3 regions of the Desulfosporosinus sp. Sb-LF genome follow, and region 3 is predicted to be linked to each of the others. Evidence: riboswitches for the same ligand, from Rfam matches in the RefSeq annotation. Region 3 holds a riboswitch; each other region holds the start of a gene.
The links. A riboswitch is a leader RNA that binds a small molecule or an ion and turns the genes downstream of it on or off. The one in region 3 is predicted to bind cyclic di-AMP.
Positions count from the first base shown of each region.

Region 1 (4,238 bases), on a different contig from region 3:
TCATTTGTTACATGTATTGAGGGGAACGCCGTTGGAGGAAATTTATCAGTGTGAACCGTTTGATTTTCTGACGAAAGAAGGCTATGTCTCGCTCATCGTCGATATTTTGGAGATCTTACCACAAGAGATGGTGATTCATCGTTTGACAGGAGATGGACCACCGGACGATCTCATCGGACCTCTTTGGAGCCGCAAAAAATGGGAGGTCCTCAATGCTATTGACGCGGAATTAGCACGAAGAGATACATGGCAAGGGAAAAACGCAAAAAACTAGCGGTCCGAGGACCGCTAGTAAATGGAGAGGACTAAGTGATATTCACAAGACCTATTCTAAAGGTCTTAGCAAAGGTCTATGAAATGGGGTCGTGGAAATCGGACGTTGGAAATATCCTACGGTGGTTTTTGGTTGGGATGGAGCAGGTTTATTAAGGCTAGGTGCTAAGTTCAAGTAACGTTTCAGATCTGAGTTTGCATCCAGAATCCGCTGGGCTATTTGGTCGTTATTGAGACGTTCCATCATTTTACACACCCCTTTCAAAGGTTAATCTCCTATTATGGAGTTTCATACCGGATGAGTTTTCCTTCCCAAGTACGCAAAACCGCTTTGTTTTCATGGAGGGACATAAGATATTGCGGTAAGATGGGAGTTTTGCCGCCGCCTTTGGGAGCATTCACAATATAGGTTGGTATCGCAAGCCCTGAAGTATATCCCCGTAAATGTTCCATAACATCAAGTCCGTCTTGGATCCGAGGCACAAAATGACGTGTTCCTTTGACGTTTTTGGCATGAAAGATATAATAGGGGCGGACTCTAATTTTGAGTAGTTCTTGATTGAGTTTTTTCATGATTTCCGGCTGATTATTAACGCCTTTGAGCAATACCGTCTGATTTCCTAAGACCACTCCGGCTGCAACGAGTTTGTCAGCCGCCTTTTTGGCATCTTCGGTCACTTCTTTGGGGTGGTTGAACTGTGTGTTGATATATAAAGGTGGATATTTGGCCAAGATAGAACATAATTCATTCGTAATGCGCATCGGCATGGTCACGGGAGCTCGTGTCCCGAGGCGTTTGATTTCTACATGAGGAATGGAATGGAGTTCCCCAAGAAGCCAATCTAAGGTTAGATCACTGAGAAGTAAGGCGTCTCCGCCTGTCACTAAGACGTCCCGAATCTCGGGGTTTGACCGAATATAATCGAGCGCTGCTGTAAGTCGGGCCCGTTCTTCGTGGGTGTCCGTTTCACCAATATTTCGTCGGCGCTGACAATGTCGGCAGTACATTGCGCACATATTCGTGACGTTGATAATTAAGCGATCAGGATAACGACGGGTAATGCAGGGAGCAGGGGATGTAATGGCTTCCCCCATGGGATCTTCTTCGCCAAAATCATCGAAAAGTTCATCCTGTGTAGGTAGTCCCTGAAGACGAATAGGGTCAAGGGGATCTGTAACATCCATCAAACTCAGATAGTACGGGGATACAGCCCAACGGAAGGTTTTTCCTACACGCTCGATTTCTTGGCATTGTTCCGTGGTTAAGGCGGGAAGTATAGCACTCAAGACGTGAGGATCGGTGATCCTGTTGTGCATTTGCCAGTGCCAATTATTCCAGTCTTCGAGCGTTGCATTGAAGTGCTTTAGAATGTTTGCTCGGTTGAATTGGTAAGCTTCTGTGTTCGAGAACCCCGTTGGGATGGTTTTGCATTTTTCAAGATAAGGCGTTATTTTTTGTTTAAGAACTGCGCCCCGCTGCAGTGCGAATTGACGAAATGTATCGGGTTTATTGAGAAGTTGAACAGCCATCCAGATTCCTCCTTTATTATATTCGAGGGTTCACGATTGAAACAAAAAGAGAACCGCTCTACTATGGCGGTTCCCAAAAGAAATAAACGCAGAATATCACGATATTACGTTAACGTGTTTCAACGCTTACGAGGTTAGCTGTCGGGTTCGAGCTGAAACTGCTCTACGCCATTTGGCGATTCACCCCAAGATGTGGTTCCCCCGTTTTCCTTTAGGAAATTAAGCAATCTATTATTTATTTTTACTAACAACTTAATAGTAACATTAAAGTTGTTACTTGTCAATAGCATGATGCCACCAGCATTTGGCTATGTTATAATAGAACAAATGGGGTAAGGGGTTGAACTGATTGGACCAAGCACGCTATCAGGAAATAGCTATTGATATAGCGCACGCTATCACGATGGGAGAATATCATGAAGGAGAAAAAATTCATGGTCGTTCTACGTTAGCAGGGCGGTATAATGTCTCACCAGAAACTATACGTCGGGCGATTGCAATTCTGCAAAATGTCGGTGTGGTTATGGTTAGTCAAGGGGTAGGGATTACCGTAACATCAAAGTCTTTGGCAGAAAAATTTACTAAATCCTTCAACCAAAAAGGAGAAATCCAAGTCTTTCTAGAAGACTTAAAAAGTTTAATGGACCAAAGGCGTGAGAATGATCTAAAGATTGAACACCATCTAAACAAAATGCGTGGATATGCTGAACGCATTATGTCCCGTTGGCTAGATGTCGGAGAAATCAAACTAGAAAAGGCCTCATCGGCGATTGGGAAGACCTTGCAGGAATTAAGGATTCGAGAGCGTACGGGGACAACGATTATTGCAGTAGTTCGAGACGGTTTTGAACATTTTTCTCCGGAGGCTGGTTTTGTTCTTCAAGCAGAAGATGTCTTACTAGTTGCAGGCTCAGCAGAGGGCCAAGTTCAGTTGACGCAGTTAATTACATGATTTGGAGTATGCAAAATGTATCCTGGCATTGATATTATTGAAATAGAACGAATCGATATAGCGTTTAAACGTCAACCAAAGTTGAATGAACGTCTTTTCACACCTAGAGAGAGAGAGAACCTTAGAAGTAAAGGCATTCAGAGTTATGCGGCTCGTTTCGCTGGAAAAGAGGCTGTTCTTAAAACATTGGGGACAGGGCTCTGCGGATTATCCTGGCATGATATAGAAATATTGAGTGATGTTAGTGGAGAGCCTCTAGTTTATCTTAGTTCCAGAGCCATGAATTTGGTTAGGGCCAGAGGCGGTTCCACGGTTCGAGTCAGTTTGTCCCATAATCGCACGCAGGCGATGGCCTTTGCGGTCTTAGACTAAGAAACAAAAAATTGGACGCAAGATAAGAATAAGAACCGGGGTGGGGAAAGTGCGTGTGGTTAGCGCCGAACAGATGAGGCAGATCGAAGAAAGAGCAATTTCAAATTATGGCATTCCGAGTTTACTGCTTATGGAGAATGCAGCCTGGGCTGTTGTCGAAGAAATTCGTCATTGTCTCTCCGAGTCGAGTGGGGGAGGGATGAACGGCCGAAAGGCAGTGATTTTAGTTGGCAAGGGCAATAATGGAGGAGACGGCTTGGCTGTGGCACGGCATTTGGTTCTCCAAGGCATGGATGTCACGGCTTTGCTATTCGCTGGCCTGAAGGAATTTAAAGGAGATGCAGCCTTAAACTTGCGCCTTTTTCAAGGAACAACTGGGAGATGCTTTGTAATAGAAGGGGAGAAACAACGGCGTTTGACGCGTTTGGCATTAACTCAAGCGGATGTCGTGGTGGATGCCCTGTATGGGATTGGGATGCGTGGGGCTTTGCCGAGTTTGATCGAAGAATATGTCGATGAAGTAAATCGTGCATCGGGGTGTGTGATCTCTATCGACGTTCCCAGTGGGGTGGAGGCCAACACGGGAAATGTCTACCGTACTGCGATCCGCGCCCACACCACCGTTACCTTTGGACTTCCTAAATGGGGTCTTTTTCTGGGCGAAGGGCCAGAATACAGCGGACGGGTTGTGGTGGATTCAATTTCTATTCCCGAACCCTACTTTAAAGATGAAGAAATTTCTACGTTTGTGTTAACGGATGGCGATGTGCGCGCTATGCTGCCCATTCGCCAATTTAAAGGTCACAAAGGAACCCATGGTAAAGGAATTCTTGTGGCAGGGTCTAAAGGAATGAGTGGAGCTGCTGTTCTAGCTGGGCGGGGAGCTTTGCGAAGCGGCATTGGACTGTTGCAGATCATCACTCCGGAGGGAATTGCCAAAGAAGTTGATGCAAACATCACGGAAGCAACCGTTTGGTCCGCACCTGGAGAAGATACCCTGAACGAAAAAGCTTGGTCAGCGATCTTAAAGCAATCCGAGAAGGCCCAAGCCTTGGCAGTAGGGCCGGGCTTAGCTCAGAATCCGCAATTTATAACTGTACTAGAGGAAATC
Region 1 is NZ_SPQR01000005.1:59,011-63,248, reverse strand. Features, by position in the region: gene E4K68_RS08510 (TIGR01212 family radical SAM protein) at 1-274, shown strand, start outside; gene E4K68_RS08505 (hypothetical protein) at 326-520, opposite strand; gene eam (glutamate 2,3-aminomutase) at 553-1,803, opposite strand; cyclic di-AMP (ydaO/yuaA leader) riboswitch at 1,912-2,039, opposite strand; gene E4K68_RS08495 (TrkA C-terminal domain-containing protein) at 2,153-2,755, shown strand; gene acpS (holo-ACP synthase) at 2,771-3,127, shown strand; gene E4K68_RS08485 (NAD(P)H-hydrate dehydratase) at 3,177-4,238, shown strand, end outside.
Region 1: another riboswitch for cyclic di-AMP. It lies ahead of eam (glutamate 2,3-aminomutase); the one in region 3 lies ahead of E4K68_RS12015 (C40 family peptidase).

Region 2 (4,238 bases), on a different contig from region 3:
TCTTGGAAATTGGATTAACCGTTAACCTGTTTTAATAGCTTTGCCATGTTTTTCCCAAGGACCTTGAAGGTTTCGATCCCTTCAGCATCATTTTGGATATCACCTGGATCACGGGATAACGTCATATTCCAATAGCTCGAACTGCAAATGACCATCTCGGCGATTCCAAAGAAAAAGTTGATGGCGGAGTAGGCAAAGGTTGATCCCGCTCTTCGGGCAGAAACGACCGAAGCCCCCACTTTTCCCCTCAATAAAGCACCACCGTTGGATTTCGCTACATAACCACTACGATCGATAAGGGCCTTTACTTCGGTGCTTACATTACTGAAGTAGGTGGGTGAACCAATTATGATTCCATCAGCCTCTTCCATTTTCTGAATAAAGGTATTCATCTCATCGTCCTTGCGCGCACACCGATTATCTTTAGTTTTTCCGCATTTGCCGCAGGCCAGGCAGCCAAAGACTTTACGCCCGCCCAATTGAACGATTTCAGTTTCGATGCCTTCGTTTTCTAATTCCGCCAAGACAATTTTGAGACTTTGTGTAGTATTGCCATTAACCCGCGGACTTCCATTAAATGCTACAACCTTCATACCAGTCACTCCTTAAAACGTTTTGCATAGTTGATTGCTTGATATAATAATAATCGATATAATATTACTTAACAAGTACGTACATTGTCGTACTATAGTATCTAATTGTATACCATAAATTTAAAAGGCTTATAAGCATTATGTGAGAATTATTTATCCGGTAATGTCTAAAGGAGTGAAGCGAAATGATCAAGTTCAAAAATAACGAATATCAATGTTCCATGGAATTGACTTTGGCCCTTATCGGTGGAAAGTGGAAAGCACTTATACTCTGGCATTTAGGTGATAAAACGTTAAGATATAGTGAACTGAGGAAACTGTTACCAAATGTCACGCCGAAAATGTTGACTCAACAGCTTAGAGAGTTGGAAGACAGTGGCTTGGTCAAAAGATTCATTTATACACAAATACCACCCAAAGTTGAGTATTCTCTGACTCAAGCAGGTAAGAGCCTACTACCCATTTTAGATACCATGTGTAAATGGGGACAGAATTACGCTGATGAATACGAACAACATTAATAAAACCGGAAAAATCAAGAACGCCATGCAAGAACGTCAACAAAGAATTGACCTCTCCTCAAAAAACAGATTAAACCCATTTACTGCTGACTTACTGCTGGTAGGGTTTACTTCGACCCATTCCAAAAACTAGGGACTATATTTTATTGAGTATAATACTTGTTCAAAAGAAGTATGTGGGAAGGGCAAAAAACTTGACTATTTCATATATAGAGTGATAGACTTAATGAAATTTATCTCGACCTTAGGTTGTACTATTCACGATTCAACTTAATATCGCTCACTATCGCTTAATTCTATTTAGAAGCGGGGGAACCATTTCTGGGGTGAATCCTTCACAGGTAAATGTTTTGTGAAGGTAGGGTTACTTTTCGACCCGAATCCGTCAGCTAACTTCGTAAGCGTTGAAAGAGAGGAATTGAGCACTGTGCTTTGCTTTGCTATTCCTTGCTTTTTTCGTTAGCTGTAACCCTAGATAGTTTGTCTAGGGTTTTTATTTTTAAAAGGGGTGATTCTTATGATGGGAAATTACGAAATGGAACTGTCTGAAGGAAAAATGCTTAACGAATTAAGTAAGCTGGCTCACAAAAGCAGCCTAATTAAACCTGAGTTGTATAGTAAATACGCAGTTAAACGCGGACTCCGAGATCTAGACGGGAGAGGGGTACTCGTTGGTTTGACAGAGATAGGAGAGGTCCATTCCTATATTCTCGATGAAGGAGAGATCATTCCTGTTCCGGGCCGCTTAATTTATCGCGGCTACGATATCGCGGACCTTGTGGAAGGCTTTACAGATGAAGATCGCTATGGGTTTGAAGAGGCTGCTTATTTGCTGCTCTTTGGACGTCTACCGGATCATAACGCACAAAAGGATTTTCAACAACTACTTACCCTTAATCAAATGCTGCCAGAAGATTTCGCTCGTGATATGATTTTAAAAGCTCCCAGCAAAGATATCATGAATACGCTGGCGAGAAGTGTTCTGGCATTATACTCCTTTGATGACAATCCTGATGATACGTCTATGGAGAACGTTTTAAAACAATGTATTCGGCTTATTGCCTGTTTTCCATCTTTAGCAGTCTATGGTTACCAAGCATTCTCCCATTACCATGGAAATCAAAGCCTGTATATTCACAGTCCACGAGCGGATTTGAGTATTGCTGAGAACATTCTCTCTATGCTGCGACCAGATAGTAAATATACAAAGCTAGAGGCAACGCTGCTTGATCTGGCCTTAGTGCTTCATGCCGAACATGGTGGAGGCAACAATTCAGCCTTTGTGACCCACGTCGTCACTTCTACTGGAACAGATACCTACTCTGCTATGGCGGCGGCTATTGGTGCGCTCAAGGGGCCGCGGCATGGAGGGGCTAACATTAAGGTTGTCCAGATGTTTGAGGATATCAAAGACAAATTGAAGAATTGGGATGATGATGAAGAAATTGAGACCTACCTTACGCAGATCCTTACCAGAGATGCCTTTGATCGGTCAGGTTTAATTTATGGGATTGGCCACGCCGTTTACTCCATCTCGGATCCGAGGGCGGTTATTCTTAAAGATTATGTTGCCCAACTTGCCCGAGAAAAGGGGCTGGAAGCTGAATTTGAGCTTTACGCAGCGGTTGAGAGACTAGCACCTCAAGTTATAGCGAAGTCTAATAAAATGTATAAGGGTGTTAGTGCCAATGTCGATTTCTATTCTGGTTTTGTTTACAGAATGCTGAATATCCCAGATGAAATGTTCACGCCGATTTTTGCCATTGCCAGAATCGCAGGCTGGAGTGCGCATCGCATTGAAGAAATAGTCAATGCAGGGAAAATCATAAGGCCGGCCTACAAAAGTGTAGCACCCAGACGAAATTATATTAGGATGATCGAAAGGACGTAATCGAATAGAGATGAAGTCATCGTGGCAATGGTTAAAGACGCTATTCTGAGATCCTTAAAACTCGCTACTAGTGTCCCTCGAAATTATCATAGCGTTATGAACTAAAAAACAATAATCCCGCCCGTCATGGACGGGATTATTGTTTTTTAGATAATTCTAAGAAACACCTGAAATTGTCATATCATATATTCGAAAAGATTATATTTAGATTAACCAATAATTTGTATTAGATTATTGGTATGGGAGAATCATGAGAAGTGTTAATTTTCCCTCTTCAGTATGGAAGATGAATTGACAACTTTGTCAATGAATACTTTCACCAACTCTGGGTCGAACTGAATCCCGGCATTTTTCTGAAGTTCTCTTATAGCCACTTCATCAGGTAAAGCACCCCGATAACTTCTTACGCTCGTCATGGCATCATAGGCGTCCGCAATGGCTATAATCCTGGGTTGAAGGGGTAGTTCCTCACCCTTTAAACCCTTCGGGTAGCCTAACCCATCCCATCGTTCATGATGAGCCAACACGTATTCCGCCATTTCTGCCATACCGTTGACCGTGCTCAGAATACGATAACCGATTTCTGGATGGCGTTTAATTTCTTCCCATTCATCATTTGTCAGTTTTCCCGGCTTATTAAGTATTTTTTCGTCAATCGCAATTTTACCTATATCATGAAGCAAGCCAACGCTTTTTAGTTCCTGAACTTCTCCTTCTGGTAGACCAAGAGCCTCTCCCATACTTCGACAGAGTGTGGAAACTCTGTGTGAGTGCTGTTCTTCCCGTTTGTTCTTTTCGTGAAGGGTTCTAATAATCGTATTTATAGTTTTTCCACGCATACTTGGGCCTTCAAAGAGTTTTCTCTTGTACATATAATCTTCGGCTTTTTTAAATAGTTCAAGAATATCCTCTTTCTCGTAACGTTTTATTTCATAGCCAAAAGAAATTGATATTTCGATTGAACCCACTCTTTCCTGTAGAGCTAACGAATTGATTCGTTTAAGAATTTGCTCTGTTTCAGCAGCATCCGTGTTGGGCAACAGGATGACGAATTCATCTCCGCCAAGTCGGGCGATAATATCATCGTCTCGGCAGCCTTTGCAGAGCACTTCGGCAACGTTTTTTAGAAGTTCATCACCGATGGCATGACCAAAGGAATCATTAATCAGCTTAAGGCCATTGACATCGGCCATCACAAGAGTCAAGGGATAATTTCTTGCGACATCGAGTCGT
Region 2 is NZ_SPQR01000008.1:197,462-201,699, forward strand. Features, by position in the region: gene E4K68_RS13795 (flavodoxin family protein) at 15-593, opposite strand; gene E4K68_RS13800 (helix-turn-helix domain-containing protein) at 779-1,114, shown strand; cyclic di-AMP (ydaO/yuaA leader) riboswitch at 1,392-1,534, shown strand; gene E4K68_RS13805 (citrate/2-methylcitrate synthase) at 1,635-3,005, shown strand; gene E4K68_RS13810 (HD domain-containing phosphohydrolase) at 3,266-4,238, opposite strand, start outside.
Region 2: another riboswitch for cyclic di-AMP. It lies ahead of E4K68_RS13805 (citrate/2-methylcitrate synthase); the one in region 3 lies ahead of E4K68_RS12015 (C40 family peptidase).

Region 3 (4,238 bases):
GCGGGAATGGTTAAGGCTGTGGAAGTAGGTGCTTTGACCTTAGATAAGTTGGAAGCAATGACCTGTGTCTGTTCCGTCGGGCTCGATATGATTGCATTACCGGGAGATGTTAGTGCAGAAACGATTTCTGCAATTATCGCAGATGAAGCAGCTATCGGGATGATTAATAAAAAGACAACAGCGGTACGGGTTATTCCGGCAATCGGGAAGAAGGCGGGCGAACGGGTGGAATTTGGCGGGTTGTTAGGTGGAGCACCGATCATGGCCATACATCCTTTTTCTTCAAGTATGTTTGTGAAACGTGGAGGCCGTATTCCAGCTCCTCTCATAAGCTTATCAAACTAAGTTTTTGTTTAGGAAAATCCCTAAAATGAATCTCTATCGAATGTATAAATGTCTATTCTCGTTAATTTAAGCGTATAGAAGCCTAAAGGAGTTTTTACAAATCAACGGAAATCAGGTAAAATGATGGTTGACGTTTGATTTCTTTGGGCTATGGAACGTTATTCTAGTGCATGAGTTGGCAATCGAAGGCGGGCCTAATAATCCGCCGAGGGCATACCGATGAAGTTCCTGGTGGTGGCTTTCGACGCCCAGTCGAGGGTTGCTGCTGGGAGTTAAGGTTGAGGGGGATCTGCAATGGCATGCGGGCGTGACCCTTTTCCGTGGAGGCCTAAGTGCGTGGCTTCTAAAGGGGCTACGGCTTAGGGTAGAACCTGCATTAGGAAGGAACTTAGTGCAGTGTAGCCTGCCTTGAGGTGGGAAAGTTGGGAAGGTTTAAAGGATCTTGATTGTGTTGGCCGATGCATTCCAGATTGCCGGAAATGCTTTTCTGCAAAAGAGGCTAGATTGTCGAGGAGTGTGAAGGAAACTTCTAGAGCGTGTACCAACGAGGATTGAAGTGCGGACTCAGTGGTGATCAAGTTCTGAGTGATGGTGACACCTCAGGCTGAGACTAAGGAGAAATCGCCTTGCGGGAAACCGAAGGAACTCAGTGGGAAAACCTACTTGACCTAAGCCTCAATATTGACTCGTTGGCCTCCTAACGCCCCATAAAAAACAACACTTCTTTTAATAAGAGGTGTTGTTTTTTATGGGACGGGTTAGTATTAATTGGCATTTCTCGTTGAATTTGTTGAGAAGGGAGGCCTAAGGAGTTACTAAGTGTTGAAAGATATATTAACATGAGGATACCTTTCGGAAGGAATTTTCCCAGGGTAACTGTTTTAGGAGAGTGTGAGTAAAATAATTGATCTAAGGGCAATGTATTATATGGTGGGATGATAGCGTTTGGAAGTTTTAGAGCTCCAAAAATTTGTTGATGGGTTTTTAATAGAAGGGCGTGATAATTACCGAAAACAATAAGGATAAGAGGGTTACATATCTAATAATAAGATTCTTTACAAAAAGATCTAATTTCTTTTGATATTTTGCAGGATTTTCTGAGTTTCTACCGAATATATATAAGACCATTAAAAAAGCTGAATCCAAGCTTAATGTACTTGGAATGGGGGATTATTTTGGGGTGAATCACGTGCCGTAACGTGTAGGGCTTTCACCTTCTGCCCGAATCCGTCAACTAACCTCGTAAGCTTATGAAAGGTGGAAATTTTTTGCTTATCTCCTCATCTGTACGGATGTGGCTGGGAAGCTCAACTTTGGCAGGCTTGCTTTTAGTAAGTAGCCTACCTGCGTTGGCCTTAACACAACCCGCGACTATCCTTACACCCATGAAACCGACGCTCTTAGCGTCAACTGTCGAACCAACCGGAACCTATGCTAAAGCTGTGCGAAAGCAATTGCAATGGACTGGGAGTCCTGTGATGACCAATGTCAGGACCGTTACCGCGGGAATGTCGGTATCAGTCAAACCAGTTGAAGTCGCGGCTCAACCCACAAAAACTGTGCAAACTACAAAAACCACTAAAAACGACTCACGACCCGTTCAAGTAGCAGCAGTCGCTAAGAAACAAGTTTCTCGATCCGACGGAACAGGGCTTGTGAATAATGCTCTGAGCTTACAGGGCGTGCCTTACGTCTTTGGAGGAACTAGCCGAAGTGGCTTTGACTGTTCGGGATATACTCAATATGTTTTTAATGGTTCTGGCACTTCCTTGCCGAGGACGGCAGGAGAACAATTCAACGTGGGTTCTTCAGTAAATCGTAATGAACTCCAAGCAGGGGATCTTGTATTCTTTACGACTTATGCTCCAGGAGCTTCCCATGTCGGTATTTATATCGGTGGAGGACGTTTTGTTCATGCGTCTAATAGTGGCGTGCGCACTACGAGCCTTGGGGACAGCTATTATGCCGGCCGGTATCTTGGTGCTCGACGGGTTGCTCAGTAATCACCCAATCAAAAGTACAACAGTAACTTGCAGTTACTGTTGTACTTTTTTGCTATGAACCTCTAACATCGGAGATGTGGAAGCCATGGAATTGGTGTAAATTTTGTACATTCCCCACCTGGCCTGGCTAAGGTAAATGAAGCATTTTGAATGTAGGAATCCGAAACTTTGCAACTGTGAGTTCGTTTAAAGTAACATTTCCGACACAACTCAACTCGGTAGTTTAAGATCATGGAATAATCTCCTTTTTAGACTAGTGCTTATAAGGGTGTATCCTGAAAATATTGATAGATTATTGTTGCGGCATTTTTTGGGAGCCCGGCCGCTTGGATCTCCTCGATGCTTGCGCGCTGAATGTCTTCAAGAGATGAAAAGTGACGCAGCAGGCATTGTTTGCGTTTTGGCCCGATACCGGCAATGTTGTCCAGAGCAGAAAGTGTCATATTTTTTGCGCGTTGTTGACGGTGAAACGTGATAGCGAAACGATGGACCTCATCTTGGATCCTTCCAAGTAAATGAAATGTGGAGTGGTTTTTGGGTAATAGGACGGGGTTGCCAGTTTGATCTAGAAGCCCGTGGGTTTGATGACGATCATTTTTAACTATCCCTGCGACAGGAATAGCCAAGTTAAGTTCATTTAGAACCTTTAAAGCCGCATTAATTTGTCCTTTACCCCCATCAACTAAGATTAAGTTTGGCAAAAGGCCATTTTCTGAAATCAATCGTGTATACCTGCGTAGAACGACCTGCCCCATGGCAGCTGTATCATCGGACGTCTCCATGGGTTGGATTTTATATTTTCGGTATCCTCTGCGCTGGGGTTTACCCTCGATGAATTGAACCATGCCAGCAACAGTGTTTGTTCCAGCCGTATTTGAGATGTCAAAAGCTTCAATTCGGTTGGGAGACGGGATATTCAATAGTTCGCCAAGTGTGGCCAACGCCAGTTGTGTTTCAGATTGTTGGTTCATTTCTAGTGTGATTTGCTCATGAAGAGTGGTCTGTGCATTGGACATCGCCATCTGAATTAGTTCCCGTTTTTTTCCTTTTTGAGGAACAGTTATGGGAAATAGGTTTGATAAAACCAGAGAGTCGATCGAAGGGAGTAAGATTTCCTGAGGCCATACCGCACGCTCAATGTAGAACTGAGCGACAAAAGAGGTGAACGCTTCTTCGGGGTCTTCATAATAGGGAAAGATAAAACTATCTCGTGCCAACAATTTACCTTGACGTAAGTAAAAAACCTGAATGCACATTTGATCGGTGGTAAGTGCGTACCCAAGAACATCCCGATCAATAAAATCATTGAGAGTAATGTTTTGTTTTTCTCCCAGTTGTTTTAGATCTTCAATAAGGTCCCGATATTCTTTTGCACGTTCAAAATGTAGAGCCTCAGAGGACTCTTGCATTTTACCCTCTAAAAGCGCAAGAATTCCGCTTTGATCCCCCTTCAGAAAGGATGAAACCTCTTTGCGCATTCCCACGTAAACATCAAGGGAGACGTCATCGACGCAAGGGGCAAGGCATTGGTCTAAATGGTAATAAAGACAAGCCCGTGAGGGGATTTGGCGACATTTTCGAAAAGGAAAAAGCCGATTGAGTAGACGAGCAGCTTCTTTGGCGGCAGTTGCATTCGGATAAGGTCCGAAGTATTTGCCGTTTCCTTTTTTTATTTTCCGTGTGACGAGAATTCGTGGGTGTTTTTCCTCTGTAATCACTAAATAGGGGTAGGTTTTATCATCTCTTAAGAGGATATTGTACTTTGGGTTATGCTTCTTGATGAGATTGCATTCCAAGACTAGAGCCTCAACTTCAGACTCTGTTATGATATATTCAAAATCGACGATCTGACTTACTAGTCGACCGGTTTTTCCGTCGTGTGATCCAGTA
Region 3 is NZ_SPQR01000007.1:86,210-90,447, forward strand. Features, by position in the region: gene E4K68_RS12010 (PFL family protein) at 1-345, shown strand, start outside; gene E4K68_RS20380 (hypothetical protein) at 516-656, shown strand; cyclic di-AMP (ydaO/yuaA leader) riboswitch at 1,470-1,610, shown strand; gene E4K68_RS12015 (C40 family peptidase) at 1,614-2,348, shown strand; gene uvrC (excinuclease ABC subunit UvrC) at 2,609-4,238, opposite strand, start outside.